One region of the Streptomyces pactum genome, then DNA from elsewhere that is predicted to be linked to it. Evidence: riboswitches for the same ligand, from Rfam matches in the RefSeq annotation. Region 1 holds a riboswitch; the other holds the start of a gene.
The links. Region 1 has a riboswitch for glycine ahead of gcvP (aminomethyl-transferring glycine dehydrogenase). Riboswitches for the same ligand answer to the same signal wherever they lie in the genome.
Positions count from the first base shown of each region.

Region 2: another riboswitch for glycine. It lies ahead of gcvT (glycine cleavage system aminomethyltransferase GcvT); the one in region 1 lies ahead of gcvP (aminomethyl-transferring glycine dehydrogenase).

Region 1 covers NZ_CP019724.1:7,111,925-7,127,381, forward strand. Annotated here, with positions in the region: gene B1H29_RS30690 (CDP-alcohol phosphatidyltransferase family protein) at 1-182, shown strand, start outside; gene B1H29_RS30695 (mannose-1-phosphate guanyltransferase) at 297-2,792, shown strand; gene B1H29_RS30700 (DUF881 domain-containing protein) at 2,961-3,797, shown strand; gene B1H29_RS30705 (small basic family protein) at 3,794-4,126, shown strand; gene B1H29_RS30710 (DUF881 domain-containing protein) at 4,132-5,013, shown strand; gene B1H29_RS30715 (FHA domain-containing protein) at 5,075-6,034, shown strand; gene ftsR (transcriptional regulator FtsR) at 6,077-6,814, shown strand; gene B1H29_RS30725 (bifunctional nuclease family protein) at 6,898-7,371, shown strand; gene B1H29_RS30730 (MerR family transcriptional regulator) at 7,565-8,248, shown strand; partial or broken gene B1H29_RS30735 (DNA polymerase IV) at 8,304-9,756, shown strand; gene B1H29_RS30740 (PRC-barrel domain-containing protein) at 10,194-10,571, opposite strand; glycine riboswitch at 10,721-10,816, shown strand; gene gcvP (aminomethyl-transferring glycine dehydrogenase) at 10,994-13,879, shown strand; gene B1H29_RS30750 (TOBE domain-containing protein) at 13,997-14,416, opposite strand; gene B1H29_RS30755 (ABC transporter ATP-binding protein) at 14,443-15,457, opposite strand, start outside.
Region 2 covers NZ_CP019724.1:2,742,969-2,758,425, reverse strand. Annotated here, with positions in the region: gene glyA (serine hydroxymethyltransferase) at 1-446, opposite strand, end outside; gene gcvH (glycine cleavage system protein GcvH) at 462-839, opposite strand; gene gcvT (glycine cleavage system aminomethyltransferase GcvT) at 958-2,076, opposite strand; glycine riboswitch at 2,116-2,232, opposite strand; glycine riboswitch at 2,233-2,327, opposite strand; gene B1H29_RS11260 (AAA family ATPase) at 2,507-3,175, shown strand; gene B1H29_RS11255 (enhanced serine sensitivity protein SseB) at 3,303-4,106, shown strand; gene B1H29_RS11250 (enhanced serine sensitivity protein SseB C-terminal domain-containing protein) at 4,294-5,091, shown strand; gene B1H29_RS11245 (ABC transporter permease) at 5,407-6,414, shown strand; gene B1H29_RS11240 (ABC transporter substrate-binding protein) at 6,485-8,284, shown strand; gene B1H29_RS11235 (ABC transporter permease) at 8,425-9,423, shown strand; gene B1H29_RS11230 (ABC transporter ATP-binding protein) at 9,420-10,517, shown strand; gene B1H29_RS11225 (dipeptide ABC transporter ATP-binding protein) at 10,541-12,043, shown strand; gene B1H29_RS11220 (trimeric intracellular cation channel family protein) at 12,116-12,775, shown strand; gene B1H29_RS11215 (erythromycin esterase family protein) at 12,800-14,020, opposite strand; gene B1H29_RS11210 (TioE family transcriptional regulator) at 14,079-14,813, shown strand; gene B1H29_RS11205 (thioesterase family protein) at 14,877-15,457, shown strand, end outside.

The DNA of each region.
Region 1 (15,457 bases):
TCAACCTCATGTACGCCTTCCCGCTGCTTCTACTCAGTGACGGGAGCGGATGGATCGCGTCACTGGCCGCTGTTTTCGGATGGGCGTTCGCCGGATGGGGTACAACCCTGTATTGGTGGGCAGGTGTTCTCTACGTGGTACAGGTCCGCCGCTTGGTCCGTGCGGACACCATGACCGATTGAACTCGCCGATTGTGCCGCCCACCGGTGGCCAGATGGCCCCCGCTGCAAAAGTGAGGGACTCTGGACGGGTGAAGTCGGTCAATCCGTCGTCTCTTACAGGAGGACGCTTCCGACATGAAGGCCGTCGTGATGGCTGGAGGCGAAGGCACACGCCTTCGTCCCATGACCTCGAGCATGCCCAAGCCGCTCCTGCCGGTGGCCAACCGGCCGATCATGGAGCACGTTCTGCGGCTGCTTAAAAGGCATGGGCTCAACGAGACCGTCGTCACCGTCCAGTTCCTGGCCTCGCTGGTCAAGAACTACTTCGGTGACGGCGAGGAGCTCGGAATGGAGCTCACCTATGCTAACGAGGAGAAGCCACTCGGTACCGCCGGAAGCGTCAAGAACGCGGAGGAGGCATTGAAGGACGATGCCTTCCTCGTCATTTCCGGCGATGCCCTGACCGACTTCGACCTCACCGACCTGATCAATTTCCACAAGGAAAAGGGCGCGCTCGTCACCGTGTGTCTGACACGCGTGCCCAACCCGCTGGAATTCGGCATCACCATTGTCGACGAGGAGGGCAAGGTCGAGCGCTTCCTGGAGAAGCCGACCTGGGGCCAGGTCTTCTCGGACACCGTGAACACCGGCATCTACGTCATGGAACCCGAGGTATTCGACTACGTAGATCCCGACGTGCCGGTGGACTGGTCCGGTGACGTCTTCCCACAGCTCATGAAGGAAGGCAAGCCCGTCTACGGCTACATCGCCGAGGGCTACTGGGAGGACGTCGGTACCCACGAAAGCTATGTGAAGGCCCAGGCGGACGTACTGGAGCGCAAGGTCGACGTCGACATCGACGGCTTCGAGATCTCGCCCGGCGTCTGGGTGGCCGAGGGCGCCGAGGTGCATCCCGATGCCGTGCTCCGCGGGCCCCTCTACATCGGCGACTACGCCAAGATCGAGGCCGGCGCCGAGATCCGGGAACACACGGTCGTCGGCTCCAACGTCGTCGTCAAGAGCGGCGCGTTCCTGCACAAGGCCGTCGTGGCGGACAACGTGTACGTCGGGCCGCACAGCAATCTGCGGGGCTGCGTCGTCGGCAAGAACACCGACATCATGCGTGCCGCGCGGATCGAGGACGGCGCGGTCATCGGTGACGAGTGCCTGGTCGGTGAAGAATCGATCATCCAGGGCAACGTCCGGGTCTACCCGTTCAAGACCATCGAGGCCGGTGCCTTCGTCAACACCTCGGTCATCTGGGAGTCCCGGGGCCAGGCGCATCTCTTCGGCGCCCGCGGGGTGTCCGGCATCCTGAACGTGGAGATCACGCCGGAGCTGGCCGTGCGGCTGGCAGGCGCCTACGCGACCACGCTGAAGAAGGGCTCCACCGTCACCACGGCCCGCGACCACTCCCGCGGTGCACGCGCGCTGAAGCGGGCGGTGATCTCCGCCCTGCAGGCCAGCGCCATCGACGTACGGGACCTGGAGAACGTGCCGCTGCCCGTGGCGCGGCAGCAGACCGCGCGGGGCAGCGCCGGCGGGATCATGATCCGGACCACACCCGGTGTGCCGGACTCCGTGGACATCATGTTCTTCGACGGACAGGGCGCCGACCTGTCGCAGGGCAGCCAGCGCAAGCTGGACCGGGTGTTCGCGCGGCAGGAGTACCGGAGGGCGTTCCCCGGAGAGATCGGAGACCTGCACTTCCCGTCCAGCGTCTTCGACTCGTACACCGGGTCGCTGCTGCGGAACATCGACATCACGGGGATCGCCGAATCCGGTCTCAAGGTGGTCGTCGACGCCTCAAACGGCAGCTCGGGGCTGGTCCTGCCCAGTCTGCTCGGGAAGCTGGGCGTCGACTCGCTGACCATCAACCCCGGTCTCGACGAATCCAGGCCGACCGAGTCGGCCGACATGCGGCGGTCGGGACTGGTGCGGCTCGGGGAGATCGTGGCGTCCTCGCGGGCTGCGTTCGGTGTGCGGTTCGACCCGGTCGGTGAGCGGTTGTCGCTCGTCGACGAGAAGGGCCGCATCATCGAGGACGACCGGGCGCTGCTGGTGATGCTGGATCTGATCGCCGCCGAGCGGCGCAGTGGCCGGGTCGCGCTGCCGGTGACGACCACCCGGATCGCCGAGCAGGTGGCGGCGTACCACGGAACCCAGGTCGAATGGACGACCACGTCTCCCGATGACCTGACGCGTGTCGGCGGTGAGGAAGGCGCGATCTTCGGCGGCGACGGCAAGGGCGGCTTCATCGTCCCCGAGTTCAGCAGCGTCTACGACGGAACGGCGGCCTTCGTACGGCTGATCGGGCTGGTGGCGCGGACACAGCTCACGCTGAGCCAGATCGACGCGCGGATCCCGCGGGCGCACGTCCTGAAGCGTGATCTGGCCACTCCCTGGGCGGTCAAGGGCCTGGTGATGCGGCGGGTCGTCGAGGCGGCCGGAGACCGCTTCGTGGACACCACGGACGGGGTGCGGGTGGTGGAGACCGACGGACGCTGGGTGATGGTGCTGCCCGACCCGGCCGAGGCGGTCACCCATCTGTGGGCCGAGGGCCCCGACGATGCCTCCGCGCAGGCGCTGCTCGACGAGTGGTCCGCTGTGGTGGACAGCGCGGGCCGGTAAGAACATCCCGCACGCGCGCGTGCCGGACAAGTGTCCCCAAGGGGGCCTGTCCGGCACGCCGGTGGGGCCGTTCGGAGGTAGTGGCCGTGGCGTGCGACGATGTGCGGCATGCCGCAGCAACCCCCCGTTCGGAGCACATTCACGCGGCCCGCGCGCCCGGACGCGTCCATGTCTTTGCTCACCAACGTCATGGACCACAGCCTCGACGACGGATACGCCGAGGCCGCCGCGCGGAAGAAGGCCGACGGCACCGGCGGGCTGCCCAAGACCCTCCGCGCCAAGCTGGGACTGGCCGCCGGCCTGGTGCTGGCCGCCCTGGTCGTGACGGTCGGTGCGGCCCAGGCGCGGGTCGCGGCTCCCGCCGTGGCCAAGGAACGCGAAGAGCTCATCGACCGCATCGAGGGGGAGACCTCAGCGGCCGACCGGCTCGAGGAGAGCGTCGACCAACTGCGCGAGGACGTGAGCGCGCGGCAACGCGAGGCCCTCGAGAAGAACGGCGACGGTGGCCGCTCCGACCTGATGGGGATCCTGTCGGGCGCGGTCGAGGTGCACGGCCCGGGTGTGAAGCTCGTGGTGAACGACGCCAAGGACACGGGCACGGGCGGTGACGGGCAGCCGCGTGGTACCTCCGGGTTCGCCGACACGGGCCGGGTGCGGGACCGGGACATGCAGCGCGTGGTCAACGGGCTGTGGGAGTCGGGGGCCGAGGCGGTCTCCATCAACGGACAGCGGCTGACGGCGCTGTCCGCGATCAGGGCCGCCGGTGACGCGATACTGGTCGACAACAGGCCGCTGGTGCCGCCGTACACGGTGCTCGCGGTGGGGGACGGGGAGCGGCTCAGCACCAGGTTCCAGGACAGTGCCGACGGGCTCTACCTGCACGCCCTGCAGGAGAACTACGGCATTCGGACCGCCATCTCCGTCGCGGACGACCTCGAGCTGCCGGCCGCGACGAGTGTGATCGTACGTACAGCACAGCCGATAACCGAGAAGGGCACATCGTGATCGCCGTACTGGGCCTCGTCGTGGGAGTCGTGGCCGGCCTCTTGGTCCGGCCCGAGGTGCCGGCGGCCGTCGAGCCTTATCTGCCGATCGCCGTCGTCGCGGCGCTCGACGCCGTATTCGGCGGTCTGCGGGCCATGCTCGACGGCATCTTCGACGACAAGGTCTTCGTGGTGTCGTTCCTGTCGAACGTGGTCGTGGCCGCACTGATCGTGTTCCTGGGCGACAAGTTGGGCGTCGGAGCCCAGTTGTCCACCGGTGTGGTGGTTGTCCTCGGGATCCGCATCTTCTCCAACGCCGCGGCGATCCGACGCCACGTCTTCCGGGCGTGAGGCCGATGAGCGACCACGACGAGCAGGGCGCGAACAGCCTGCGCAAGGAACTGCCCGACGAGGTGCCGCCGACCCCTTTGGCGGTGTCCCCGGCGGCGGACGCACCGGCCGGTGAAGGACCGAACGAGGAGCAGGCGGAGCGGCGGCCCGAGCCGGAGCCCGGACTGACCGGTAGGCAGCGGCTGTTCAAGGGGCTGTGGCCGCCGCGCCTGACCCGGGCCCAACTCATCGTCGCCCTTCTCCTCTTCGGCCTCGGGTTCGGCCTTGCCGTCCAGGTGGCGTCGAACAGCGACGGCGACAGCGCGCTGCGCGGCGCCCGGCAGGAGGATCTGGTCCGCATCCTCGATGAACTGGACGACCGTACTCAGCGTCTTGAAGACGAGAAGCAGGGCCTCGAGAAGCAGCGCGACGAGCTGGAGAACAGCTCCGACCAGGCCGAAGAGGCACGCAGGCAGACGCTCGAGAAGGAGCGGCAACTCGGCATCCTCGCGGGCACCGTGGCCGCGCAGGGGCCCGGCATCACGGTGACGATCGAGGACACGAAGGGGGCGGTTCAGGCGGACATGCTGCTCGACGCGATACAGGAGCTGCGCGCGGCGGGTGCCGAGGCGATCCAGGTGAACGACGTACGGGTGGTCGCCGGTACGTACCTCACGGACTCCGACAAGACCGTGAGCGTCGACGGGAACAAGATCAACGCGCCCTATCGTTTCCAGGTCATCGGCAAGCCGCAGGACCTCGAACCGGCTCTCAACATTCCTGGAGGCGTGGTGCAGACTCTGGAAAAGGAACAGGCCACCGTTACTGTTGAGCGGTCGAGCAAGATCGTCGTGGACGCCTTGCGAGCGGCGGAGCGGCCTGACTACGCTCGGTCGTCCTCCCAGTGAACCGGCGGTGCATGGGGGGCGACAGGCGAGGGCATGAGGTTGCGGGGGGTCGGCGCACCGATTGGGTGGTGCGTGGTGGAAACTGTCTGGTGGAGACGGACGTTGTGAAGGTGTCCGGGTCGGTCAGTACGGTCAGTCAGGGTTCGTCCTGCCCCACGGGCGGGTCTGTTTCGGTCAAGGGGAAGCGCCCGTGAAGTTGTTTGCGAAGTTGTTCGGCAAGAGTGCGCGAGAGGGGCGCGAGAACGCGACCGCTCGCCATCGGGCACAGCCTGACGCGGAGGGCGGGCGCCCGATGTTCCGGGACCAGGTGGCTGGTCCGGGCGGTGACATTTCCGGTGGTCAGGGCGCGGCGTCTGTTGACCCTGCGCAGTCCGGCGACATAGGTTTCGGGCAACCGTCGACCTCAGGTGCGGGTGGAGGTTTTGCCCCCGGTCCGTACGCGTCGAACGCCCCGTCGGGGCAGCCGCGGCAGGAGGATCCGTCCATGTCGGCCCTGGTGTGTACGAGGTGCGGTAACCGCAACGCGGAGAACAGCCGCTTCTGCTCCAACTGCGGCGCGCCGCTGCGTGCCGGGGCGGTTCCGGAGCGTGCGTCCGAGACGACCTCCACGATCTCCATCTCCGGCCTGGAGGCGTACGACGCCGAGGTCACCGGCCAGACGGCGATGCCGGCACTCTCTCCCGAGGCGCAGGCGGCCGTCGACGCGCTGCCGCTCGGCTCCGCGCTCCTGGTCGTGCGCCGCGGTCCCAACTCCGGCAGCCGCTTCCTGCTGGACGGCGAGCTGACCACCGCCGGGCGTCATCCGCAGAGCGACATCTTCCTGGACGACGTGACGGTCTCGCGCCGGCACGTGGAGTTCCGCCGCAGTCCGGACGGCTCGTTCACGGTGGCCGATGTCGGCAGCCTGAACGGCACGTACGTCAACCGCGAGCGCATCGACCAGGTCGCCCTGTCCAACGGTGACGAGGTACAGATCGGCAAGTACCGGCTGGTCTTCTACGCGAGCCAGCGGGGTTACTGACCCGCCCCCGGGCTCCGCCCGGGGAACCTCCAGGGAAGGTCCATGCTTCGAACACCGAGCGGCGGTGCCGGACACGGCGCCGTCGCCACGGACAGTGGGCTGATGAGCATCGGCGCCGTGCTGAACGCGCTGCGTGACGAGTTCCCCGACGTCACCATCTCCAAAATCCGCTTTCTGGAGTCGGAGGGCCTCGTCGAGCCGCGGCGGACCCCGGCCGGGTACCGCAAGTTCAGCGCGCGCGACGTCGAGCGCCTCGGCCAGGTGCTGCGCATGCAGCGGGACCACTATCTGCCGCTGAAGGTGATCCGCGAGCACCTGGACGCGATGGAACGGGGCGAGGCAGTGCCGTTGCCGACGCTGGGCAGGCAGCGGGACGGGGAGGCCGTCCCGGAGCCCGCCGAGGGGACCGCAGCGGCCCGGATCGGGCGGGACGAGCTGCTCGCCGCGGCCGGAGTCGGCGACCAGGAGCTGAAGGAGTGGGAGTCCTACGGGCTCCTGGCTCCGCTGCCCGACGGAACGTACGACGCCGAGGCGGTCACCGTGGCGTCACTGGTGGTGGAGCTGGGGCGATTCGGTATCGAACCGCGGCACCTGCGGGTGATGAAGGCCGCAGCCGACCGGGAGGCCGGGCTCGTGGACCAGGTGGTGGCCCCGCTGAAGCGTCACCGCAACCCGCAGACCAGGGCACACGCCGAAGCCCGTACCAAGGAGCTGGCGGGGCTGGCGGTGAAGCTGCACGCGGCGCTGGTGCAGGCCGCCCTCGGCGTGCGGCTGCCCTGAAACGAGCGGCCGGAAGACCCGGAACGCCCACCTGATCCCGGCCCGACTACCCAAATGTCCCGGGCACGGCCTAGGGTTGCTGTGTGAACGAGCTCGATGTCGTAGGTGTCCGGGTCGAGATGCCCTCCAACCAACCGATCGTGCTGCTGCGCGAGGTCGGAGGCGACCGTTACCTCCCCATCTGGATCGGGCCGGGGGAGGCGACGGCGATCGCCTTCGCCCAGCAGGGCATGGCGCCCGCGCGGCCGCTGACCCACGACCTGTTCAAGGACGTGCTGGAAGCCGTCGGCCAGGAGCTCACGGAAGTACGCATCACGGACCTGCGCGACGGGGTCTTCTACGCCGAGCTGGTCTTCGCCAGCGGCGTCGAGGTGAGTGCCAGGCCGTCCGACGCCATAGCGCTGGCCCTGCGCACCGGAACGCCGATCTACGGCAGTGACACGGTGCTCGACGACGCCGGCATCGCCATCCCGGACGAGCAGGAGGACGAGGTGGAGAAGTTCCGCGAGTTCCTCGACCAGATCTCGCCGGAGGACTTCGGGACCAGTAACCAGTGAGGCACGGGAGCCGAGGCGTTCGCGGACGTCGCGCGGCCCTCCTCCGGGCACATTCGGCTAGCCTTTCCCCGCGGTTGGGCACGCGAAACCACTCGTAGGGTGATTATCACCCGGCGTGCCGAGTGTGGCGATCGTTGACGCACCCTTGGTGACTGCCTACCGTCGAGGAGGCAGGTCAAGGACGGAGGTCGGCGTGAGAATCAGCGGCGACGGTACGACTGGGGGTGGCCCCGGGCAGAGCCTCGGGGCAAACGGTCCGTACCCTCCCACGAGCTCTCGGCTCCGCGCCGGCGGGGGGCATCCCCAGCACGGTGGGGCGGCCGACCCTGCTCCGCAGCGAGCGGCTGCCGTGCCGAGCAGCGGAGGGGCGACGTCCATGGCGTCCGAGCAGATCGGCTACCGCGGGCCGACGGCCTGCGCCGCCGCCGGTATCACCTACCGGCAACTCGACTACTGGGCCCGCACGGCTCTGGTCGAGCCCAGCGTGAGGCCCGCGCACGGATCCGGCACGCAGCGTCTGTACGGCTTCCGCGACGTGGTCGTGTTGAAAATCGTCAAGCGCTTCCTGGACACCGGGGTGTCGCTGCAGAACATCCGCACCGCGGTCCAGCACCTCCGGGAGCGCGACTTCCGTGACCTGGAGCGCGTGACGCTGATGAGCGACGGCGCCACGGTCTACGAGTGCACCTCGCCCGACGAGGTGCACGCCCTGCTCCAGGGCGGCCAGGGCATCTTCGGGATCGCCGTCGGCGTGGTCTGGCGCGACGTGGAGAGCGCGCTCTCACAACTGCACGGGGAGCGGATCGACACCGGGGAGACCCTCGTGGGGCACAATCCGGCGGACGAGCTGGCGCGGCGGCGCAACCGGGCGGTCTGAAACACCGCCGCACGCGGGCGGGGCATTGTCAGTGGCGTAGGGCAGCATCGGAGATGTGAGAACCGCGCCCACGATCCTGCATCTCGACATGGATGCCTTCTTCGCCTCGGTGGAGCAGGCGTCCAAGCCGAGTCTGCGCGGGAAGGCCGTCGTCGTAGGCGGCCTCGGACCCCGCGGTGTGGTCGCCACCTGCTCGTACGAGGCGCGGGTCTTCGGCGTCCACTCGGCGATGCCCATGGGCCAGGCCCGGCGGCTCGCACCCAACGCCGCGTACCTCGTCCCGCGCTTCGAGTTCTACCGGTCGATCAGCGAGCAGGTGATGCGGCTGCTGCGTGAACTGTCACCGCTGGTGGAGCCGCTGAGCCTGGACGAGGCCTTCGTGGACCTGGAGGCCGGCGGGACGGCCCGGGACGCGGGATCGGCGCGGCTGGCCGGGGCGAAGCTCCGCGCGGACATCCGCACCGTCACCGGCCTCACCGGGTCCGTGGGGCTGGCCGCTTCCAAGATGCTTGCCAAGATCGCCTCGGAGCAGGCCAAACCCGACGGGCTGGTCCTCATCCCGCCGGGGACGGAGCGGGCCATGCTCGAGCCGATGACCGTGCGGACGCTGCCCGGGGTGGGGCCGGCCACGGGCGACCATCTGCGGCGGGCCGGGATCACCACGGTCGGAGAAATCGCCGAGGCGGGCGAGGACGAGCTCGTACGGCTGCTGGGCAAGGCGCACGGGCACGCCCTGTACGCCATGGCGCTGGCCCGCGACGAACGGCCCGTGGTGGCCGAGCGGGAGACCAAGTCGGTGTCCGTCGAAGACACCTACGACGTGGACATCCACGACCGGGTGCGGGTCGGCGTGGAAGTCGGGCGGCTGGCCGACCGGTGTGTGCGGCGGCTGCGCGGTTCCGGGCTGTCCGGGCGGACCATCGTGCTCAAGGTGCGCAGGTACGACTTCTCCACGCTGACGCGCTCCGAGACGCTGCGGGGGCCCACGGACGACCCGGCGGTGGTGCGGGAGGCCGCTGCCCGGCTGCTGGACTCCGTGGACACCACCGGTGGCGTGCGGCTGCTCGGGGTCGGCGTCAGCGGGCTCGCCGACTACACGCAGGAGGACCTGTTCGCCCAGGCGGCGGGGGGCCGGGGCGACGACCTCGTCGAGGAACCCGACGTCGAGCCCGTCCAGGAGGACCGGCCGGCCCCCGCCGAGCGCGGGTGGCCGTCGGGGCACGACGTGCGGCACGCGCAGTACGGACACGGGTGGGTGCAGGGCAGCGGGCTGGGCCGGGTCACCGTGCGGTTCGAGACGCCGTACTCGGAGACCGGCCGGGTGCGGACCTTTCCGGTGGACGACCCGGATCTGACACCGGCGGATCCGCTGCCGCTGGTCCCGCCCGTACCGCGAAGACCCGGAGCCACCGGTCCCGCGACCGCCGAGGCCGACCGGGGTCTTGGCGCGGGGTCCGACGTGGGGATCGGCCGGGGGCTCGGTGCGGAGACCGGCGGCGTCGAGACCGGTGCCGAGGCCGGCGGGGGTCTCGATGCCGAGACCGGCCTGGAGACCGGCCTGGAGACCGGCCTGGAGACCGGCCTGGAGACCGGCCTGGAGACCGGCCTGGAGACCGGCCTGGAGACCGGCCCCAGGACCGGCCCGGTGCCCGACGCGGGGGCCGGCCGGGCGGGGGCGGCGGGTCCTGCGTCCGGCCAGGAAGTTGGCCGGCGGATCGGGTCGCCGGAGATCAGTGGCACCTGACCGGTGCGGCGAGCGGGGCCCAGTGGGTCCGGATGTGAGGCGGGGACGAGGCGGAGAAGGGACGACGGGCGACAGCGCCGCGCGCAGGGGACCGCTCTGCCCTTCAGGAAGGGTCGGAGCGGCAGGGGCCCGCGTCCGCGGCGTCGTCCGCCGCACCGGCCCGGCGGCCGGTGCCGGGGGCCGGTGCAGCGGGCTGGGCCGTCAGCTCTCCTCCTTGCCCTGGCCCGCCAGCTTGCCGAAGTCGCGGTCGGGGGCCGGGGGAGGAGCGGCCACGTCGAGACCGTAGTGGTGGTAGAGCTGGAGTTCCTGCTCCGGCGAGAGGTGGCGGCCGACGCCGAAGTCGGGAGCCTCCTTGATCAGGGCCCGCTCGAAGGGCACGCGCAGGGCGCCGTCGACCAGCTCGCTGGGCTCCAGGGGAACGAAGGCGTCCCGGCTGAACAGGCCGGTGCGTATGGCCGCCCACTCGGGGACGCCGGTGGCGTCGTCGAGATAGACCTCGTCGACGGTGCCGATCCGGGTGCCGTCGAGGTCGAACGCCTTGCGGCCGATCAGATTGCGCGGGTCGATGTCGGTACGCACGAGGCCCTCCACTTGGTCGCACTGGGGTCGCGCACCAGCCGACCCACCAGCCGCCGGAATCATCCGTAGTACTACAAAAGAGCACTTAGGGTCGGTCGGCCACTCGAAGTCCGTGCGGTGACCTCGCTGGTAGGCTGGCAAACGGCTGCTGACCCCGCGCGGGAGAGTCCTCCGGACACCACCGGAGGCGCCGAAGGAGCAAATCCTCCCCGGAATCTCTCAGGCTCACGTACCGCACGGACGAGGTCACTCTGGAAAGCAGGGCGGGTGTCGACGGCTTCCGCTCTCACCGACGGTGAAAGCCGGGAGTGCCTTCGGGCCCGACCGGTGAAGCTCTCAGGTTGAGATGACAGAGGGGGAGGCCGTACGGGTACCCGCGCCGTGGTGCCCCTCGAAGGTCGTCAGACCAGGAGGCCTCCGCAATGACCGCCCATCGCACCCCGCTCTCCGAACTCGAACAGGCAATGCCTTTCGAGCAGCGCCATATCGGCCCCGACCCTGAGGCACGGGCCAAGATGCTCGCGCAGGTCGGTTACGGTTCGCTCGACGAACTGACGGCCGCCGCGGTGCCGGATGTGATCAAGAACGCCGACGCGCTGGACCTGCCGGGCGCGCGCTCCGAGGCCGAGGTGCTGGCCGAGCTGCGCTCCCTGGCCGACCGCAACCAGGTTCTCGACTCCATGATCGGCCTCGGCTACTACGGCACCTTCACGCCGCCGGTCATCCTGCGCAACGTCATGGAGAACCCGGCCTGGTACACCGCCTACACGCCGTACCAGCCGGAGATCTCCCAGGGCCGCCTCGAGGCCCTGCTGAACTTCCAGACGATGGTCGCCGAGCTCACCGGCCTGCCGACCTCCGGCGCCTCGCTGCTCGACGAGGGCACCGCGGCCGCCGAGGCCATGGCGCTCTCCCGGCGCATGGGCAAGAACAAGAAGGGCCTCTTCCTGGTCGACGCGGACGCCCTGCCGCAGACCATCGCCGTGATACAGACCCGCGCGGAGCCGACCGGCGTCGAGGTCGTCGTCGCCGACCTCAGCGAGGGCATCCCGGCCGAGGTGGCCGAGCGGGAGATCAACGGCGTCCTGATCCAGTACCCGGGCGCCTCCGGTGCCGTACGCGACATCAAGCCGGTCGTCGACCGGGCGCACGAGCTCGGCGCCCTCGTCACCGTCGCCGCCGACCTGCTCGCGCTCACCCTGCTCACCTCGCCCGGCGAGCTGGGCGCCGACATCGCCATCGGCACGACGCAGCGCTTCGGCGTACCGATGGGCTTCGGCGGGCCGCACGCCGGCTACATGGCGGTGCACGAGAAGTTCGCGCGCAGCCTGCCCGGCCGCCTGGTCGGCGTCTCCGTGGACGCCGACGGCAACAAGGCCTACCGCCTCGCGCTGCAGACCCGCGAGCAGCACATCCGCCGCGAGAAGGCCACCAGCAACATCTGCACCGCGCAGGTGCTCCTCGCCGTCATGGCCGGCATGTACGCCGTGTACCACGGTCCCGAGGGGCTGCGGGCCATCGCGCGGCGCACCCACCGGTACGCCACGGTCACCGCGGCGGGTCTGGCGGCCGGCGGCGTCGAGATCGTCCACGGCGCCTACTTCGACACGGTCACCGCCCGCGTGCCCGGCCGGGCCGCCGACGTCGTCCACGCCGCCCGAGTAAACGGCGTCAACCTGCGGCTCGTCGACGCCGACCACCTGTCGTTCGCCTGCGACGAGACCACCACGCGCGCCCAGGTCGGCGGCGTGTGGAACGCCTTCGGCGTCGAGGGTGACATCGAGGCGCTGGACGCGGCGACCGGGGAGACGCTGCCCGAGGCGCTGCTGCGCACGGACGACTTCCTGACGCACCCCGTCTTCCACCAGCACCGCTCGGAGACGGCGATGCTGCGCTACCTGCGCCGTCTCGCCGACCGCGACTACGCGCTGGACCGCGGCATGATCCCGCTGGGCTCCTGCACCATGAAGCTCAACGCGACCACCGAGATGGAGCCGGTCACCTGGTCCGAGTTCGGCGGGCTGCACCCCTTCGCGCCCGCCGAGCAGGCGCAGGGCTACCTCACCCTCATCCGCGAGCTGGAGGAGCGGCTCGCCGAGGTCACCGGGTACGACAAGGTCTCGCTCCAGCCCAACGCCGGGTCGCAGGGCGAGTTCGCCGGCCTGCTCGCCGTGCGCGCCTACCACCGCGCCAACGGCGACGATCAGCGCACCGTCTGCCTCATCCCGTCCTCGGCGCACGGCACCAACGCCGCGAGTGCCGTCATGGCGGGCATGAAGGTGGTCGTCGTCAAGACCGCCGAGGACGGCGAGATCGACGTCGAGGACCTGCGCGCCAAGATCGAGAAGCACCGCGACGAACTGTCCGTGCTGATGATCACCTACCCCTCCACGCACGGCGTCTTCGAGGAGCACGTCGCCGACATCTGCGCACAGGTGCACGACGCCGGCGGCCAGGTCTACGTGGACGGCGCCAACCTCAACGCCCTGGTCGGCCTCGCCAAGCCGGGTCACTTCGGCGGCGACGTCTCCCACCTGAACCTGCACAAGACCTTCTGCATCCCGCACGGCGGCGGCGGTCCCGGCGTCGGCCCCGTGGCCGTACGATCGCACCTGGCGCCGTACCTGCCCAACCACCCGCTGCAGCCCGCGGCCGGTCCGCAGACGGGCGTCGGACCGATCTCGGCGGCGCCGTGGGGCTCGGCCGGCATCCTGCCGATCTCGTGGTCGTACGTGCGGCTGATGGGCGGCGAGGGGCTCAAGCGCGCCACCCAGGTGGCCGTGCTGTCCGCCAACTACATCGCCAAGCGCCTGGAGGCGCACTTCCCGGTGCTGTACAACGGCCCGGGCGGGCTGATCGCGCACGAGTGCATCATCGACCTGCGCCCGCTGACCAAGGCGACCGGCGTGAGCGTCGACGACGTCGCCAAGCGGCTGATCGACTACGGCTTCCACGCGCCGACGATGTCGTTCCCGGTGGCCGGCACGCTGATGATCGAGCCGACCGAGTCCGAGGACCTGGCCGAGCTGGACCGGTTCTGCGAGGCGATGATCGCCATCCGCGCGGAGATCGAGAAGGTCGGCTCCGGCGCCTGGCCCGCCGACGACAACCCGCTGCGCGGCGCGCCGCACACCGCCGGTGCGCTGGGCGGTGACTGGGACCACGCGTACACGCGTGAGGAGGCCGTCTTCCCGGCAGGGGTGTCCGCCGCCGACAAGTACTGGCCGCCGGTGCGCCGCGTCGACCAGGCCTTCGGCGACCGGAACCTGGTCTGCTCCTGCCCGCCGCTGGACGCGTACGAGGACTGAGCCCCGTATACGGACAAGAGGCTCCGTGCGCGCCCCCAGGGCCCGTACGGAGCCTCTTGTCGTGCCGTCGTGCCGGGTCGTGTCGGGTCGTGTCGGGCGCCCTCCCCGGCGTCGGGGTCAGGCGGTCCCGAGCGACACCTCGGTCGACTTGACGAGCGCGACCACGGGGACGCCGACGGCCAGCCCGAGATCGTCGGCGGCCTCCCTGGTGATCGCGGCGGTCAGTTCGGCGCCCTCGACGGCGATCCTGACGGAGGCCATGGCGTCGCCGGGGGTGAGGGCGGTGACCGTACCCGGCAACTGGTTGCGGATGGACAGGCCCTGGACGCGCGCGGTCGCCAGGGAGACCTCCGTCGACTTCACCAGGGCGCGGACGGCGCTACCGGCGGTGAGGGACAGGTCCTCGGCCGCGTCCCGGGTGATGGCCGCGGTGAGGTCCTGGCCGCCGGCGAGGCGGACCCTGACCGTCGCCATGGCCTCGCCCGGGGTGACGGCGGTGACGGTGCCGGGGAGCTGGTTGCGGATGCTCAGGCTCATGGGGGCACCGTAGCCCGCGTGCGGTGTCATGCCGGGTATGCGTGGGTCTGCGTCGCCTTGACCGTCGCCCACACCGGTGCGCCCGGGTGCAGGCCCAGCTCGGCCGCCGCGACCGTGGTGAGGTCGGCGGCGAGCGGGAGTTCGCCGGTGAGGTCGACGCGGATCTGGTCGCCGTGGGTCTCCAGGCCCGCGACCTCGCAATGCCACAGGTTGCGGGCGCTGGAGCCGGTGGGGCGTTCCCCGTACAGGGTCACGGCGCCCGGCGGGAAGGCCACGAAGACCGGGCCGGACAGGTCCTCGGTGGTGGTGACGGGGGGACCGGCGTCGAGCCGCACGGTGTGGCCGTCGGCCCGGCCGCGGTAGAGGTTCAGGCCGACCAACCGCGCGATGTAGTCCGTACGCGGCCGGCGGGCGATGTCGGCTGGGCCGCCCTCCTGGACGACCCTGCCGTCCTCGACCACCACCAGCCGGTCGGCCAGCACCATGGCGTCGAGTGGGTCGTGCGTGACCAGTACGGCCACGGCCTCGAACTCGGCCAGGTGGCGACGGAGCTGCGCCCGCACCTCCAGCCGCGTCCGCGCGTCCAGCGCGGCGAGGGGCTCGTCCAGCAGGAGCAGCCGGGGGTTGGTGGCCAGGGCGCGGGCGAGGGCGACACGCTGGGCCTGGCCGCCGGAGAGGCGGCGCGGCTTGGCGCCCGCGTGGGCGGCGAGACCCATGCGGTCCAGCCACGCGGTCGCTCGCGCCCGGGCCTCCGCCTTGCCCGCACCCCGGCAGCGCGGGCCGAAGGCCACGTTGTCGAGCGCGGTCAGGTGCGGGAAGAGCAGGTAGTCCTGGAAGACGACGCCGACCGGGCGGGACTCGGGCGGCGTACGGTCCAGCGCGGTGCCGTCGAGGCGCAGACGGCCGTCCGCCAGCGGTTCCAGGCCGGCGAGCGCGCGCAGGGCGGTCGTCTTGCCGGCGCCGTTGGGGCCGAGGAGGGCGACGACGTCGCCGGGAGCGGCGGTCAGCGCGACGTCCAGCCGGAAGGTGCCGCGGTCCACG
Region 2 (15,457 bases), 4.4 Mb from region 1:
TCGCCGACGTGGTAGGCGACGACGTTGTAGAGCTTGCCGGAGAAGTTGATCTTCATGCCGTGGGTCAGGTGCCCGCCGTGGGCGAGGTTCAGACCCATGATCGTGTCGCCGGGCTTGAGCAGCGCGAACATCGCGGCCGCGTTGGCCTGGGCGCCCGAGTGCGGCTGCACGTTGGCGTGCTCGGCGCCGAAGAGCGCCTTGACCCGGTCGATGGCGATCTGCTCGACCACGTCGACGTGCTCGCAGCCGCCGTAGTAGCGGCGGCCGGGGTAGCCCTCGGCGTACTTGTTGGTGAGGACCGAGCCCTGGGCCTCCATGACCGCGACCGGGGCGAAGTTCTCCGAGGCGATCATCTCGAGGGTGGACTGCTGGCGGTCCAGCTCGGCGTCGACGGCGGCGGCGACGTCGGGGTCGAGCTCGTGCAGGGGGGTGTTCAGAAGCGACATGCGGTCCGTGACTCCTCAGCCGGCGGTGAAGGCGGTGTACTCGTCGGCGGAGAGCAGGTCGGCCGGCTCGTCCGTGATCCGCACCTTGAACAGCCAGCCGCCCTCGAAGGGAGCCGAGTTCACCAGCGACGGGTCGTTGACGACGTCCTCGTTGACCTCGGTGACCTCGCCGGAGACGGGGGAGTACAGGTCGGAGACCGACTTGGTCGACTCCAGTTCGCCGCAGGTCTCGCCCGCGGACACCGAGTCGCCGACCTCGGGGAGCTGGACGAAGACGACGTCACCGAGCGCGTTGGCCGCGTGCTCCGTGATGCCGACCGTCGAGGCGCCGTCCTCGGCGCCCGACAGCCACTCGTGCTCCTTGCTGTAGCGAAGCTGCTGGGGGTTGCTCATGGCCTGAATTCTCCTGTACGCGGGAAAGTGCTGATGAACGGGGGGCCGCTGACACCGCGGTGAGCAGCGGGAAGGTGCGCGCGGTCACGGACGGCCGCGGCCGGTGTCCCTCTACTGTCTACTTCTGGCGCTTGTAGAACGGCAGCGCCACGACCTCGTACGGCTCGTGGCTGCCCCGGATGTCCACACCGACGCCCGCGGTGCCCGGCGCCGCGTGCGCGGGGTCGACGTACGCCATGGCGATCGGCTTGCCCAGCGTCGGGGACGGGGCGCCGGAGGTGACCTCGCCGATCACCTCCGTGCCGGCGACGACCCGGTACCCGGCGCGCGGCACCCGGCGGCCCTCGGCGACCAGGCCGACCAGGACGCGGGGAGGGTTCTGCTCGGCCCGGGAAGCGGCCTCGGTCAGCGCGGCGCGCCCGACGAAGTCACCCTCCTTCTCGAACTTCACCACCCGGCCGAGCCCGGCGTCGAAGGGCGTCAGCGCGGTCGTCAGCTCGTGCCCGTACAGCGGCATGCCCGCCTCCAGGCGGAGCGTGTCCCGGCAGGACAGGCCGCACGGGACCAGCCCGGCGCCCTCGCCCGCCTCGGTCAGCGCCCGCCACAGCTCCACGGCGTCCTCCGGCTTCACGAACAGCTCGAAGCCGTCCTCGCCGGTGTAGCCGGTGCGCGCGATGAGCGCCGGGACGCCGGCCACGGTGCCGGGCAGCCCGGCGTAGTACTTCAGGCCGTCCAGGTCGGCGTCGGTGAGGCTCTTCACGATGGCCGGGGACTCGGGGCCCTGCACGGCGAGCAGCGCGTACGCGTCGCGGTCGTCGCGGACCTCGGCGTCGAAGCCGGCGGCCCGCTCGGTCAGCGCGTCCAGCACCACCTGGGCGTTGGAGGCGTTGGCGACCACCATGTACTCGGTCTCGCCCAGGCGGTAGACGATCAGGTCGTCCAGGATGCCGCCGTCCTCGCGGCAGATCATGGTGTAGCGGGCGCGGCCCGGCTTCACGCTGCCGATGTTGCCGACCAGCGCGAAGTCCAGCAGCTCGGCGGCGCGCGGACCGGTGACGGTGATCTCGCCCATGTGCGAGAGGTCGAAGAGACCGGCCCGGGAGCGCACGGCGAGGTGCTCGTCCCGCTCGGAGCCGTAGCGCAGGGGCATGTCCCAGCCCGCGAAGTCGGTCATCGTCGCGCCCAGCGCGCGATGCGTGGCATCGAGCGCGGTACGGCGGAGTTCTGTACTGCTCATCGGTCGGTCGTCTCCCAGGACAGGACGTGGCGAGGTCGATCCTCCCCATCTGTCATCGAAACCTGAGAGGTTCGCCACGACCACCGGAGTACGGTGATCAGGACTTGCACCTTGGGTGGGGCAGCCCGTCGGAGGCGGCCCGCTTTTCAGATGTGCCTCGCCCGCGCGGTAACGGTGCCTGAGAGATTCAAGGGAGGGACTTGCTCCTTCGGCGCCCCGGCGACGGCCGGGGACTCTCCCGCGCGGATTCAAACGGCCGGTATGCAGTTGGCGCCGCCATCATTGCACGCCAGGCCGGTCCATGGCAGACCGTGATCTGTAACCGGCCTGTGGCAGTAAGCGCACGAAAACGCGAGACCTGCGCATTACCTTCTCTTTACACTCGACGGGGATGGGAACTCGTGAACCGCCCCAGGGGAGGACGATCACGGTGAACAGGACCACGGCGTACGCCACGAGCTCGGGTCTCGCGCTGACCAAGCAGCCGGTCGCCCCGGCACCTCAGGCGTGCGCCGAAATGCCCGCACCCGTCGTCCGCGACCTGCGGGACCGGGGCGGCCGCAGCCCGCACGCCCTGCTCTTCGGACCCCGGGACCTGGTGGTGATCACCGGCCTGCCCGGCAGCGGCAAGTCCACGCTGATGCGGCGCGCCGTGCGCGGACCGCGCATCGACTCACAGGACACCCGCGACCGCTGGGACCGCCGAATGCCGCGCTTCCTGCCGTACGGGCTCTACCGCCCCTTCGTCCGCCTCGCCCACTACGCCGGACTGCGCAGCGCGCTGCGCTCCGGCGAGGGGGTCGTCGTGCACGACTGCGGCACCCAGGCCTGGGTGCGCGGCTGGCTGGCTCGCGAGGCCCGCCGCCGGGACGGCATCCTGCACCTGCTGCTGCTCGACGTCGACCCCGACGAGGCCCTGGCCGGCCAGCGCGAGCGCGGCCGGGGCGTGTCGCGGTACGCCTTCCGGCGGCACCGCACGGCCAACACCCGCCTGCTGCGCGCGGTGACCGAGGGCACCCTGCCCGCCGGCTGCACCTCGGCGATCCTGCTGGACCGGGCGGCGGCGGACACGCTGCGCCGGATCGCCTTCACGGGGTGACGCACCCGGGGCGGCCCCGGGTCCCCGTCCGCGCCCCGGCGGGGACCCGGAACAGACCCTGGGGCCGCGGGGCCGAACGGGTTAGCCTTTTCAGCCACAGCAGCGGTACCAGGCAGGCGGTAGGCAGATGGACATCCCAGGGGACCTCCCGGCGGACTTCTCCGCCGGATTCCCGGCGCAGGCGCACCCCCACTCCCACGGCGGGTGGCCCGGCAACGAGCTGGAGGAGGTGCTGTCCGCCTCCCTCGGCGTGCCGGGTGCCGGCGGCCGGATCGTGGAGGTGCTCGGCCGCAGCTTCGTGTGGATACCGCTGCCGAACGGCGGCGGCCCGAACAGCGGCCCCCTCGACCTGCCCTCGCTGGAGATCGAGGGCCAGGCCTACGTGCCGGTGTTCAGCTCCGAGGAGCAGCTCCGCCAGGTCGCCGGCGCGCAGATGGCGTACACCGTCGCCCCCGCCGCGGAGTTCGCCCGCGGCCTGCCCCCGCAGATCGGCATCGCCGTGAACCCGGACGGCGTTCTCGGCGTCCCGCTGCCGCCGCCGGCCGTGGCCGAGCTGTGCCGGGCCGGCCGCACCCCGCTGGACGGTCCCGCGTCCGGCGGCCGGGTCCGCCTCTTCGAGCCGGACTGGCAGGACGACCCGGTGGAGTTCCTGGCCGCGGCCTCCGCCGAGTTCGCCGCCGTCGGCGTCGTCCGCACCGCCCGCCGCTGCCTCGCCGCCGTCGAGACCGCCGACCCCGTCATGTTCGTCGGCGTCGAACTCACCCACTGGGAGGGCGACGCCCGTGCCGTCCCCCTGGAGGCCCTTGGACGGGCCCTGGCCACAGCGCCCCTGAAGTGCCAGGTCAACCTCGTCCTGCTGGAGGCGGCCCAGGACCCGGTCTGCGACTGGATGCGCGCACGTGTCCGACCGTTCTACGACCGGGAGTCGTGAACGCCGCGGGGGAGACGTACGCACCGGGCACGGGCTGTGGGACATGCGGCTTGGCCGCGTGGGCGCGGCGAGCCGCGACGAGCCCGCGCCCGCCCACGGACACAGCACCCGAGCTCATGGGCGTCCCCCGTCCGCGGAGCCTTAAGCTGGTTCCACAGCCGGGGAACTTCTCGAAGGGGCGATACGCGTGAGCGCCAGCGGCACCACGACCGGACAGGTCGAGCACATGCTGCGCCAGGTGACGCCCGGGCGCTACGACGCCTACGAGGCCCTGCTGCGCGCGCTCGCCACCCCCGCCTCCGGCCAGGTCTGGATGCTGCTCTGGCACGGCCAGGCCGGTTCCCCGGACGCCCAGTACGGGAACATGGAGGTCGACGGCTACGGCTACGCGCCCTGCGTCACCTCCGCCCAGGAGCTCTCGGCCAGCGGCTGGAACCGGTCGTACGAGGTGGTCGAGGGACTGGAGGTGGCCCGCGCCCTCTACCCGGACCACTACGGCCTCTGGCTCAACCCGCACGCCCCCGGCGGCGGCGTCGGCATCCCCTGGCTGGACCTGCGCCGCATCGCCTCCGGTCTGGACCGCCAGCCCGCCGGACCCCTGCGCCTGTCCGAACCGGCCATCGAGATCCCCCAGTTCTACGCCCTGCTCGCGCAGAACGCCCACCGCACCCCGGCGGTCCGCGCGCTGCGCCGCGCCTGGGTGCAGCCGGCGCTCGGCGCGCCGTACCTCGCCATCGGCCTCGACGTGTACGACACCTCACCGCCGGCCGTCGACGCGGTGCGCGGGATGATGCAGCAGTCCGTCGGCGCCGTGCCGGACGGGCTGCCGGTGTCGACGGTGGCGATGACCGACACCCACGACCCGGTCGCCCTGTGGCTGCGCGCCCACGCCCGCCCCTTCTACGACCGTGAGGCCCACGCGGCCGCCCCCGCCCAGGCACCCGCGGGCGGTTACGGATACCCTCCGGCCGGGGGCCGGTACTGACCGTCGCGGGGTTGGCCCCGTCCCCGGTGGGCGGAGATCTTCGCGCGTAGATGAGGGCGTAAGGCGCCATCTTGCCCCCGATGTCCCAACTCGTCCGTGTCCGGCCCCCGTTACCCAGTGTCCGGATAACGGAACACCTCAAACAGCATCACGGTTACGCATCCATTCCCCGTCAAGTCTGGCTACAGATCGCCAAAGCGTTGAAGACTCCCGCAACAAGGGGTGATTGTTCGCCCCTGTGTACGACGGACTGATCACGCCGCTACAGCGGCAAGTGCGGGCCGGCTACCGCCGGTTGAGAGGGGTCCCTGCCAGATGACGGCACCATTGCACGAGCCGACCGCGGAAGCGGCCCCAAGTGCTGCCGAGGAAGCGGCGGTTGCCGGCGCCGACACCAAGGCGGTACAGGGGCGGTCCCTGGGCCGGATCGCCTGGGAGCGCCTGAAACGGGACAAGCTGGCCCTGACGGGCGGCGTCGTGGTGCTCGTCCTCATCGTGATCGCGGTGCTCGCGCCCGCGATCACCGCCCTGTACGGGCAGGATCCCAACTCCTTCAACGAGGACGCGATCGACCCGCTGTTCGGCACCCCCACGGGGTCCCTGGGCGGAATGAGCGGCGAACACTGGCTGGGCGTCGAGCCGGTCAACGGCCGTGACATCTTCGCCCGCATCGTCCACGGTGCCCGGATCTCGCTGCTGGTCGGCTTCCTGTCCGCGCTCGTCGCCGTTGTCCTCGGCACCATCCTGGGTGTGCTGGCCGGCTTCTTCGGCGGCTGGGTCGACGCCCTCATCAGCCGGATCATGGACGGCCTGCTGGCCTTCCCGCAGTTGCTCTTCATCATCGCCCTGGTCTCCGTCATGCCCGACAACATGCTGGGGCTGAGCGGCACGGGCGTGCGCCTGCTCATGATGATCCTGGTCATCGGCTTCTTCGGCTGGCCCTACATCGGTCGCGTGGTCCGCGGCCAGACACTCTCGATGCGTGAACGGGAGTACGTCGAGGCGGCCCGGTCCCTGGGAGCCGGACGGTTCTACATCCTGTTCAAGGAACTGCTGCCCAACCTGGTGGCGCCGATCATCGTCTACACCACGATGATGATCCCCACCAACATCCTGACCGAGGCGGCACTCAGCTTCCTGGGCGTGGGCGTCAAGCCGCCCACCTCCTCCTGGGGGCAGATGCTCTCGAGCGCGATCGACTACTACCAGTCCGATCCCATGTACATGGTGATCCCGGGTGTGGCGATCTTCATCACCGTTCTTGCCTTCAACCTCTTCGGTGACGGCGTACGCGACGCGCTGGACCCGAAGGGCTCCCGCTGACCTGCCGTACCGGCAAGCGACCCGTGGCTCCCGCACGGGGTCTCTCATCTAATCCGGAGGATCCGAGATCGTGACTACCCAACGCACCTCAGGGCGGCGCAAGCAGGCTTTGGCCGCTGCCGCAGTGGTCGCCGCGCTGCTGACCACGGCGGCGTGCGGCGGCGGCGGAGACGACAGCAACGGCGGTTCGAAGAAGAACGGCGCCGCCGACTTCGACAAGGCCAACAACAAGGTCCTTCGAGCCTCCGAGGCCAAGAAGGGCGGCACGCTGAAGTTCGCCAGCACGCAGGACGCCGACTCGTGGGACACCACGCGTGGCTACTACGGCTTCATGTGGAACTTCTCCCGCTACTACAGCCGCCAGCTCGTCACGAACAAGACGGAGCCGGGCGCGGCGGGCGCCGAGGTCACCCCCGACCTCGCCACCGGGCTCGCCAAGGTCTCGGACGACGGCAAGACCTACACGTACACCCTGCGTGACGGCATCACCTGGGAGGACGGCAAGCCGATCACCTCCAAGGACGTCAAGTACGGCATCGAGCGCGTCTGGGCGCAGGACGTGCTGTCCGGCGGCCCGACGTACCTCAAGGAGGTGCTCGACCCCAAGGACGAGTACCCCGGTCCGTACAAGGACAAGTCCAAGGACAAGCTGGGCCTGAAGGCGATCGAGACGCCGGACGACAAGACCATCGTCTTCAAGCTCCCGCAGGCCAACTCGGACTTCGAGGAGATGCTCGCGCTGACCTCGGCCTCCCCGGTCCGCCAGGACAAGGACACCAAGGCCAAGTACACGCTGCGCCCGTTCTCCTCGGGCCCGTACAAGTTCGAGTCCTACAACCCGGGCAAGGACCTGACCCTGGTCCGCAACACCGAGTGGAACCAGGAGTCGGACCCGGTCCGCAAGGCGTACCCGGACAAGATCACGATCAAGTTCTTCTCCAACGCCAACGAGCTGGACGCCCGTCTGATCTCCGGTGACTACGACCTGGACCTGGCCCAGACCGGCCTGTCCCCGCAGGGTCGCACCACCGCCCTGAAGGAGCACAAGGGCAACCTGGACAACCCGGTCTCGGGTTACATCCGGTACGCCTCGTTCCCGCAGAACGTGAAGCCGTTCGACAACATCCACTGCCGCAAGGCCGTGCTCTACGGGGCCGACCACGTCTCGCTGCAGACCGCGCGCGGCGGCCCGGTCGCCGGTGGCGACATCGGCACCAACATGCTGCCGCCGTCCGTCCCGGGCTCCGAGGGCCAGAAGTACGACCCGTACGAGATGGCCGGTGCCAACAAGAACGGCAACGTCGAGAAGGCCAAGGAAGAGCTCAAGGCCTGCGGCAAGCCGAACGGCTTCAAGACCACCATCGCCGTCCGCAACAACAAGCCGGTCGAGGTGGCCACCGCCGAGTCGCTCCAGGCGTCGCTGAAGAAGGTCGGCATCGACGTCGAGATCGACCAGTACGACGGCGCCCAGTACGCCAGCACGGTCGGCAGCCCCTCGAACGTGAAGAAGAAGGGCTACGGCATCATCATCATGGGCTGGGGCCCGGACTTCCCGTCCGTCCAGGGCTACGGTCTCCCGCTGTGGCACAGCGACTACATCCTCGACAGCGCGAACAACAACTTCGCGATGATCGACGACAAGGAGATCGACGGTCTGTTCGCGGACTACCTGACCCAGCTCGACGACGCCGGCAAGGCGAAGATCGCCACTGAGATCAACCACAAGGTGATGGAGGGCGCGTACTACCTGCCCTTCGTCTTCGAGAAGTTCATCAACTGGCGCTCCAACCGACTGGCGAACGTGTACACCACCGACGGCTACAGCGGTATGTACGACTTCGTCAACCTCGGCCTGAAGTCCACGAAGTAACCGGTACACCCGCCGTACGGCACGAAAGGCAGGTGAAGGCCGGCGCGGCGTGACCGTGGGCCGCCGGAAGTCCCCCACCGCCCACAAGGCGTGGGAGGTACCCCCTCCGGCGGCCCGCGGTCCGCAGCGGGCCGCAACCCGTGCTCGCTTATCTCATCAGGCGGCTGTTCGCCGCCGCAGTGATGCTGGTGGTCATCATTCTGGTGGTCTTCGGCATCTTCTTCCTCGTCCCCAAGTGGGCCGGCGTCGACGTCGCCCTGAGCTTCGTGGGCAAGCAGGCGGACCCCGCCGCCGTGGAGGGTGTGCGACAGAAGCTGGGTCTGAGCGACCCGGTCTTCGTCCAGGCCTGGGAGTTCTTCAAGGGCATCTTCGCGGGCCGCACCTACGCGGCCGGTGGTGACGTCACCAACTGCTCCGCGCCGTGCTTCGGTTACTCCTTCCGTACCGAACAGGCCGTCTGGCCGGTGCTGACCGAGCGTTTCCCGGTGACCCTGGCTCTCGCGCTCGGTGCGGCCGTCCTGTGGCTGATCTTCGGCCTCGCCGCCGGTGTGCTCTCCGCGCTCAAGCGGGGCACCCTGTGGGACCGCGGCGCGATGGTCGTCGCGCTGTCGGGTGTCTCCCTGCCCATCTACTTCACCGGCCTGCTCAGCCTGGCGATCTTCTCCCACGGTCTGGGGTGGATCAACGCCGAGTTCGTGCCCCTGGAGGACAGCCTCTCCGGCTGGCTCGGCGGCATGATCCTGCCCTGGGTCACCCTGGCCTTCCTGTACGCCGCGATGTACGCCCGCATCACCCGGGCCACGATGATGGAGATCCTCGGCGAGGACTACATCCGCACCGCGCGTGCCAAGGGCCTCAAGGAACAGGTCGTCATCCGCAAGCACGCCATGCGGTCGACCCTGACCCCGCTGCTCACCATGCTCGGCATGGACCTCGGCGCCCTCATGGGCGGCGCGATCCTGACCGAGACCACGTTCAGCCTCCCCGGCCTCGGCCAGAAGGTTCTGGACGCGATCCAGAACCAGGACCTGCCCTTTATCCTGGGCGTCGTCCTGATCACTTCTCTCGCGGTGCTGATCGCCAACCTCGTGGTGGACATCCTGTACGCCGTGATCGACCCCCGAGTGAGGCTCGCATGACCGACCTGAGCAAGAGCGGAGCGGCCGTGGGCGAGCCCATCGGCACCTCGCCCGCGCCGAGCGCCTTCCTGGAAGTACGCGACCTCAAGGTGCACTTCCCGACCGACGACGGCCTGGTCAAGTCCGTGGACGGGCTCAGCTTCCAGTTGGAGAAGGGCAAGACCCTCGGCATCGTGGGCGAGTCCGGCTCCGGGAAGTCGGTGACCTCGCTCGGCATCATGGGCCTGCACACCGCCGGCCAGTACGGCAGGCGCAAGGCTCAGATATCGGGCGAGATCTGGCTGGACGGCACCGAGCTGCTGTCCGCCGACCCCGACCACGTGCGCAAGCTGCGCGGCCGCGAGATGGCGATGATCTTCCAGGATCCGCTGTCCGCGCTGCACCCGTACTACACGATCGGCCAGCAGATCGTGGAGGCGTACCGCATCCACCACGACGTGGACAAGAAGACCGCCAAGCGCCGTGCCGTGGAGATGCTCGACCGCGTCGGCATCCCCCAGCCGGACAAGCGGGTGGACAGCTACCCGCACGAGTTCTCCGGCGGTATGCGCCAGCGCGCGATGATCGCGATGTCGCTGGTCAACAACCCCGAGCTGCTCATCGCGGACGAGCCGACGACCGCCCTGGACGTGACGGTCCAGGCGCAGATCCTCGACCTCATCCGCGACCTGCAGACGGAGTTCGGCTCCGCGGTCATCATCATCACCCACGACCTGGGCGTAGTCGCCGAACTGGCCGACGACCTCCTGGTGATGTACGGCGGCCGGTGCGTGGAGCGGGGCCCGGCGGAGAAGGTGTTCTACGAGCCCCGGCACCCCTACACCTGGGGCCTGCTCGGCTCGATGCCGCGGCTCGACCGCGACCAGCAGGAACGCCTCATCCCGGTCAAGGGCTCCCCGCCCTCTCTCATCAACCTGCCGTCCGGCTGCGCCTTCAACCCGCGCTGCCCGTACGCCGACGTGCCCAAGGACGACGTCACCCGCACGGTCCGCCCCGAGCTGACCGAGGTCGGCAGCAAGCACTGGGCCGCCTGCCACATGTCGCAGGAGCAGCGGGAGCGTATCTGGACCGAAGAGATTGCGCCGAAGCTGTGAGCGAGAACGCCAAGGACGAAGCAGTGGCCATCCCTGCGCAGAGCGACGGCACACAGAGCGAGGCCGCCGGCACCGCCACCCTCACCAAGGACGCCGCCCCCGGCGAGACCCTGCTGAAGGTGACCGGGCTGCAGAAGCACTTCCCGATCAAGAAGGGCCTGCTGCAGCGCCAGGTCGGCGCGGTGCGCGCCGTCGACGGCATCGACTTCGAGGTCCGGTCCGGCGAGACCCTCGGTGTCGTGGGCGAGTCGGGCTGCGGCAAGTCGACCATGGGCCGGCTGATCACCCGGCTCCTGGAGCCGACCGCCGGCAAGGTCGAGTTCCAGGGCAAGGACATCACCCACCTCGGGGTCGGCGGCATGCGTCCGCTGCGCCGCGACGTGCAGATGATCTTCCAGGACCCGTACTCCTCGCTGAACCCGCGCCACACCATCGGCACGATCATCAGCGCCCCCTTCAAGCTCCAGGGCGTCGAGCCCGAGGGCGGGGTCAAGAAGGAGGTGCAGCGGCTGCTGTCGGTGGTCGGTCTCAACCCCGAGCACTACAACCGCTACCCGCACGAGTTCTCCGGCGGTCAGCGCCAGCGCATCGGCATCGCCCGCGCGCTCGCGCTCAACCCGAAGCTGGTCGTGGCCGACGAGCCGGTCTCCGCGCTCGACGTGTCGATCCAGGCCCAGGTCGTCAACCTGCTCGACGACCTCCAGCAGGAGCTGGGCCTGACGTACGTGATCATCGCGCACGACCTGTCCGTCGTCCGGCACGTCTCGGACCGGATCGCGGTGATGTACCTCGGCAAGATCATGGAGCTGGCCGACCGCGACCTGCTCTACAAGACGCCGATGCACCCGTACACCAAGGCGCTGATGTCGGCGGTCCCGATCCCGGACCCGTCCCGCAAGTCGGCCAAGAGCGAGCGCATCCTGCTCAAGGGCGACGTGCCCTCGCCGATCGCCCCGCCGAGCGGGTGCCGCTTCCACACCCGGTGCTGGAAGGCGACGCAGGTCTGCACGACGACCGAGCCGCCGCTGAAGGAGCTGCGTCCCGGCCAGCAGGTGGCCTGCCACCACCCGGAGAACTTCGAGGACCAGGCCCCGCAGGACGTCGTCCTGCTCTCCGACGCCAAGGAGGCGGCGGAGCTGGTGTCCGAGAAGGCCCTGACCGAGTCGGCGCAGACCTCGGCGGCGGTCGCCGCGGAGGTCGACGCGGCGGAGACCGAGCCCGGCACGGAGCCGGCCGGGGGCACCAAGTCGGCTGAGGGCCCGGAGCCTGCCGAGGGCACGGAGCCTGCCAAGGGCGAGGAGTCTGCCGAGGACGACGGTTCGGCCGAGGACGCCGGTTCGGCCGAGGGCAGCAAGTCGGCCGAGGGCACCAAGTCGGCTGGGGGCTCGGAATCCGCCGAGGACGCCGAACCCGCCGGGGACGACGGTCCGGCCGAGGACGCCGGTGCGGTCGAAGACGACGGTCCGGCCGCGGACGCCGGTACCGCCGAGGGCACCGACGAGGAGCCTCCCGCCAAGGGGAAGTGAGCTCGTCCCGCGCCGGTGAGCCCCCGCCTTCGTTCGTGAGGCGGGGGCTCACCGGCAGGTGAGAATGGCGGGGTGTACGAGCAACTCTTCAGCCCCACCGTCCAGCACACGCTCGACCTGATCGGCATCTTCGTCTTCGCCATCTCCGGCGCGCTGCTGGCCGTACGCAAGAACTTCGACGTCTTCGGCATCGCCGTCCTCGCCGAGGTCACCGCGCTGGGCGGCGGGCTCTTCCGTGACCTGGTCATCGGTGCCGTACCGCCCGCGGCCTTCACGGACCTGGGGTACTTCATCACCCCGCTCTTCGCCACCCTGCTGGTCTTCTTCCTCCACCCCCACGTGGAGCGCCTCCAGACCGGCGTGAACATCTTCGACGCGGCCGGCCTCGGCCTGTTCTGCGTCGCCGGCACGACCAAGGCGTACGACTACGGGCTCGGCCTGACCGCCTCCGCCTGCCTGGGCCTGGCCACCGCCGTGGGCGGCGGCGTACTGCGGGACGTGCTGGCCAACGAGGTGCCCTCGCTGCTGCGCTGGGACCGCGACCTGTACGCCGTCCCGGCGATCGTCGGCGCCACCATGGTGGCCCTGTGCATCCGCTACGACGCCCTCACCTCATTCACCACCGGGCTCGCGGTCGTCACGGCCTTCGTCCTGCGGCTGCTCGCCCTGCGGTTCCACTGGCGGGCGCCGCGCGCCTGGAACCGGCGGTCGACGGTGTCGGAGGGGGAGTGAGGCCCGGGGCTCCCGACTACGTCCCTAGGCCGTGTCCGGGACGTCCTTGACGAACAGCAACCCGTCGATCGCGGCCAGGTGGGCCGGGTCGAGCGAGGCGTAGCCGAACCAGGGGGACACGCGGGGCGCGGGCCGCGGGTCGCCGAGCGCGGCGGTCAGCCGGGAGACGTCGACGACGCACCGGTCCCGAGGGAGCGCGTACAGGAGTCCCTCGACGGTCTCCGGTGGCGGGGCGTCCACGCCCTGGTGCCGGATCGTGCCGAGGGCCGTGGCCACGAAGGCGTACTCCGCACCGAGCCGGGCGCTCACCAGCGCACCGGCGCTCCACCACTCCACCGGCCCCTGCCACATCCGCATCGTGCTCTTCACCCGCTGGAAATGGGCGTTCTGCGCGTGGACCAACGCCGGGCCCCGAGCGGCGAGCGCGAGGAGGTTGTCGGCCATCATCCGGTCCCGCAGACCCAGCAGCCGGTTCATGCGCGCCGGTGAGGTGTCGGCCATCCAGCGGTGGTAGCGCAGGAGGCCGGTCGCGGTGCGCCCGTGGAGGCGTGCCCGGTCCCAGTCGTCCCGCGAGGTCGCCGCGAGCAGGTGCGGCGTGTGCTCGTCGAGCAGCGAGACCAGGTCGTCGGCGAGCGTCCGCAGCTCCCCGGCCTCGGCCGACCGGCCCACGGACCGGGCCGGGTCCGTCATCGCGGCGGGCTCGGCCCACCGGTCGTCGGCGCCGAGCAGGCGGTCGAGTACCTCGGCGGTGCAGGGGAGCAGATCCGCGTCCACCCGGGCCGAGAGGTAGCCGTGCAGCGCGGTCAGGGCCTGCCGGGGGCTCGCGGCGCCGGTGATCTCCAGTGGTCCGTCGAAACCGGCGAAGCGGAGCCGCTCGGACGCCGGCCGGCCGGCGTCGCCGACGCGCTCGTTGTGGGCGCGCATCCAGCGGACGAGCTCGCGGTTGGCCGCGGACGCGCCGAACCCGTGGCTGAAACCGTGCTCCATGACCTCGTCGAGGGTGCCCCTGCCCGAGGTGACGTAGTCGTCCACGACCAGGCCCATCAGGCAGTCGCTCTCGATCGCGATCGTCCGGTAGCCGTGCTGTTCGACGAGTTGCCGGAACAGTTCGTTGCGCACCTCGAGCAGGGCGTCCTCGCCGTGGGTGGGCTCGCCCAGGGCGAGCAGCCTGGGCCGGGCAGGGAGCAGCCCCATGACGGCGGCGGCCTCGACGGGACGGACGGTGTCTTCGATGTCGGTAGCCATGCCTTCAACGCTATCGTTGAACTTTCGGTTGAAGGTTCCGAGCGATATCGTCCTGACCATGGCGCGAAAGCTTCAAAGTGGTGACAGGCTCAGGCCGGTCGACCTGGCACGCCGGCACGGACTGTCCACGCAGGCCGTCAGGAACTACGAGGAGGCCGGCATCCTCCCGGACGCCGGCCGCACGGCGCACGGATACCGCACCTACACCCCACTGCACGCGCGGGCACTGGACGCGTTCCTCGCCCTGGTGCCCGGGCACGGCCACCAGCCGGCCGCGTCGATCATGCGGGCCGTGAACCGGGGTGCCGTGGACGAGGCGTACCGGCTCATCGACGAGAGCCACGCCCAACTGCTCGACGACCGGCGCACACTCCGGGCCGTGGAGGAGGCGCTGCGCGACCTGGCGCCCACCCCGCTGCCCGCGCCCGGGGCGGCGGCGCCGGGTTCCGGCGGCAGGTTCGTCGGGCCGCTGGCGGCGGAGCTGGACATCCGGCCCGCGACACTGCGCAAGTGGGAGCGCGCCGGGCTGGTGCGCCCGCGCCGCGACCCGCTGACCGGGTACCGCGTCTACGACGAGGCCGACGTGCGGGACGCCCGGCTGGCCCGCCAGCTCAGGCGGGGCGGCTACCTGCTGGAGCAGATCGGCCCCGTGATCGCGCAGGTGCGGGCGGCCGGTGGGCTGGAGCCGCTGGAGGCCACCCTGCGCGACTGGCACGGCCGGGTGTCCGCGCGCGGACGGGCGATGCTGACGGGGGCCGCCGAACTGGAGGCGTACCTCCGGGAGCGGGGATGAGATCCCGGTCCGGGACCACAGAAAAAGCTACCGCTTAGTAGTTTCGTGTTGTACCGTGCATCCATGCCAGAAGCAGCCTCCGCAGCGGCCACGCGGGCCACCATCGGCGACAGCGAGTTCGACCGGGACACCGCCGTCACCCGGCGCGCCCCGGGTGTCTACGACATCGACCTCTCCGCCGGCTGGACGATCATCAACGCCGTCAACGGCGGCTATCTGCTGGCCGTCCTGGGCCGTGCCCTCGGGGACGCCCTTCCGCATCCCGACCCCTTCACCATCTCGGCGCACTACCTCACCGCCTCCCGGCCGGGGCCGGCGGTCGTGCGCACGGAGACCGTCCGGACGGGGCGCACGCTCTCCACCGGCCAGGCCTCCCTCTTCCAGTACGACGACGAGGGCAACGAGGTCGAGCGCATCCGCGTCCTCGCCTCCTACGGCGACCTCGACGCGCTGCCCGACGACGTCCGCACCTCGGCGCGGCCGCCCGCGATCGCGCCGATGGACCAGTGCTTCGGCACGGAGGACGGCCCCGCCCCCGTCGACGGCAGCTCGGCCATCACCGACCGGCTGATGCTCAGGCTGGACCCCGCCACGCTGGGCTGGGCGCTCGGCCGGCCCTCCGGCCGGGGCGAGATGCGGGCCTG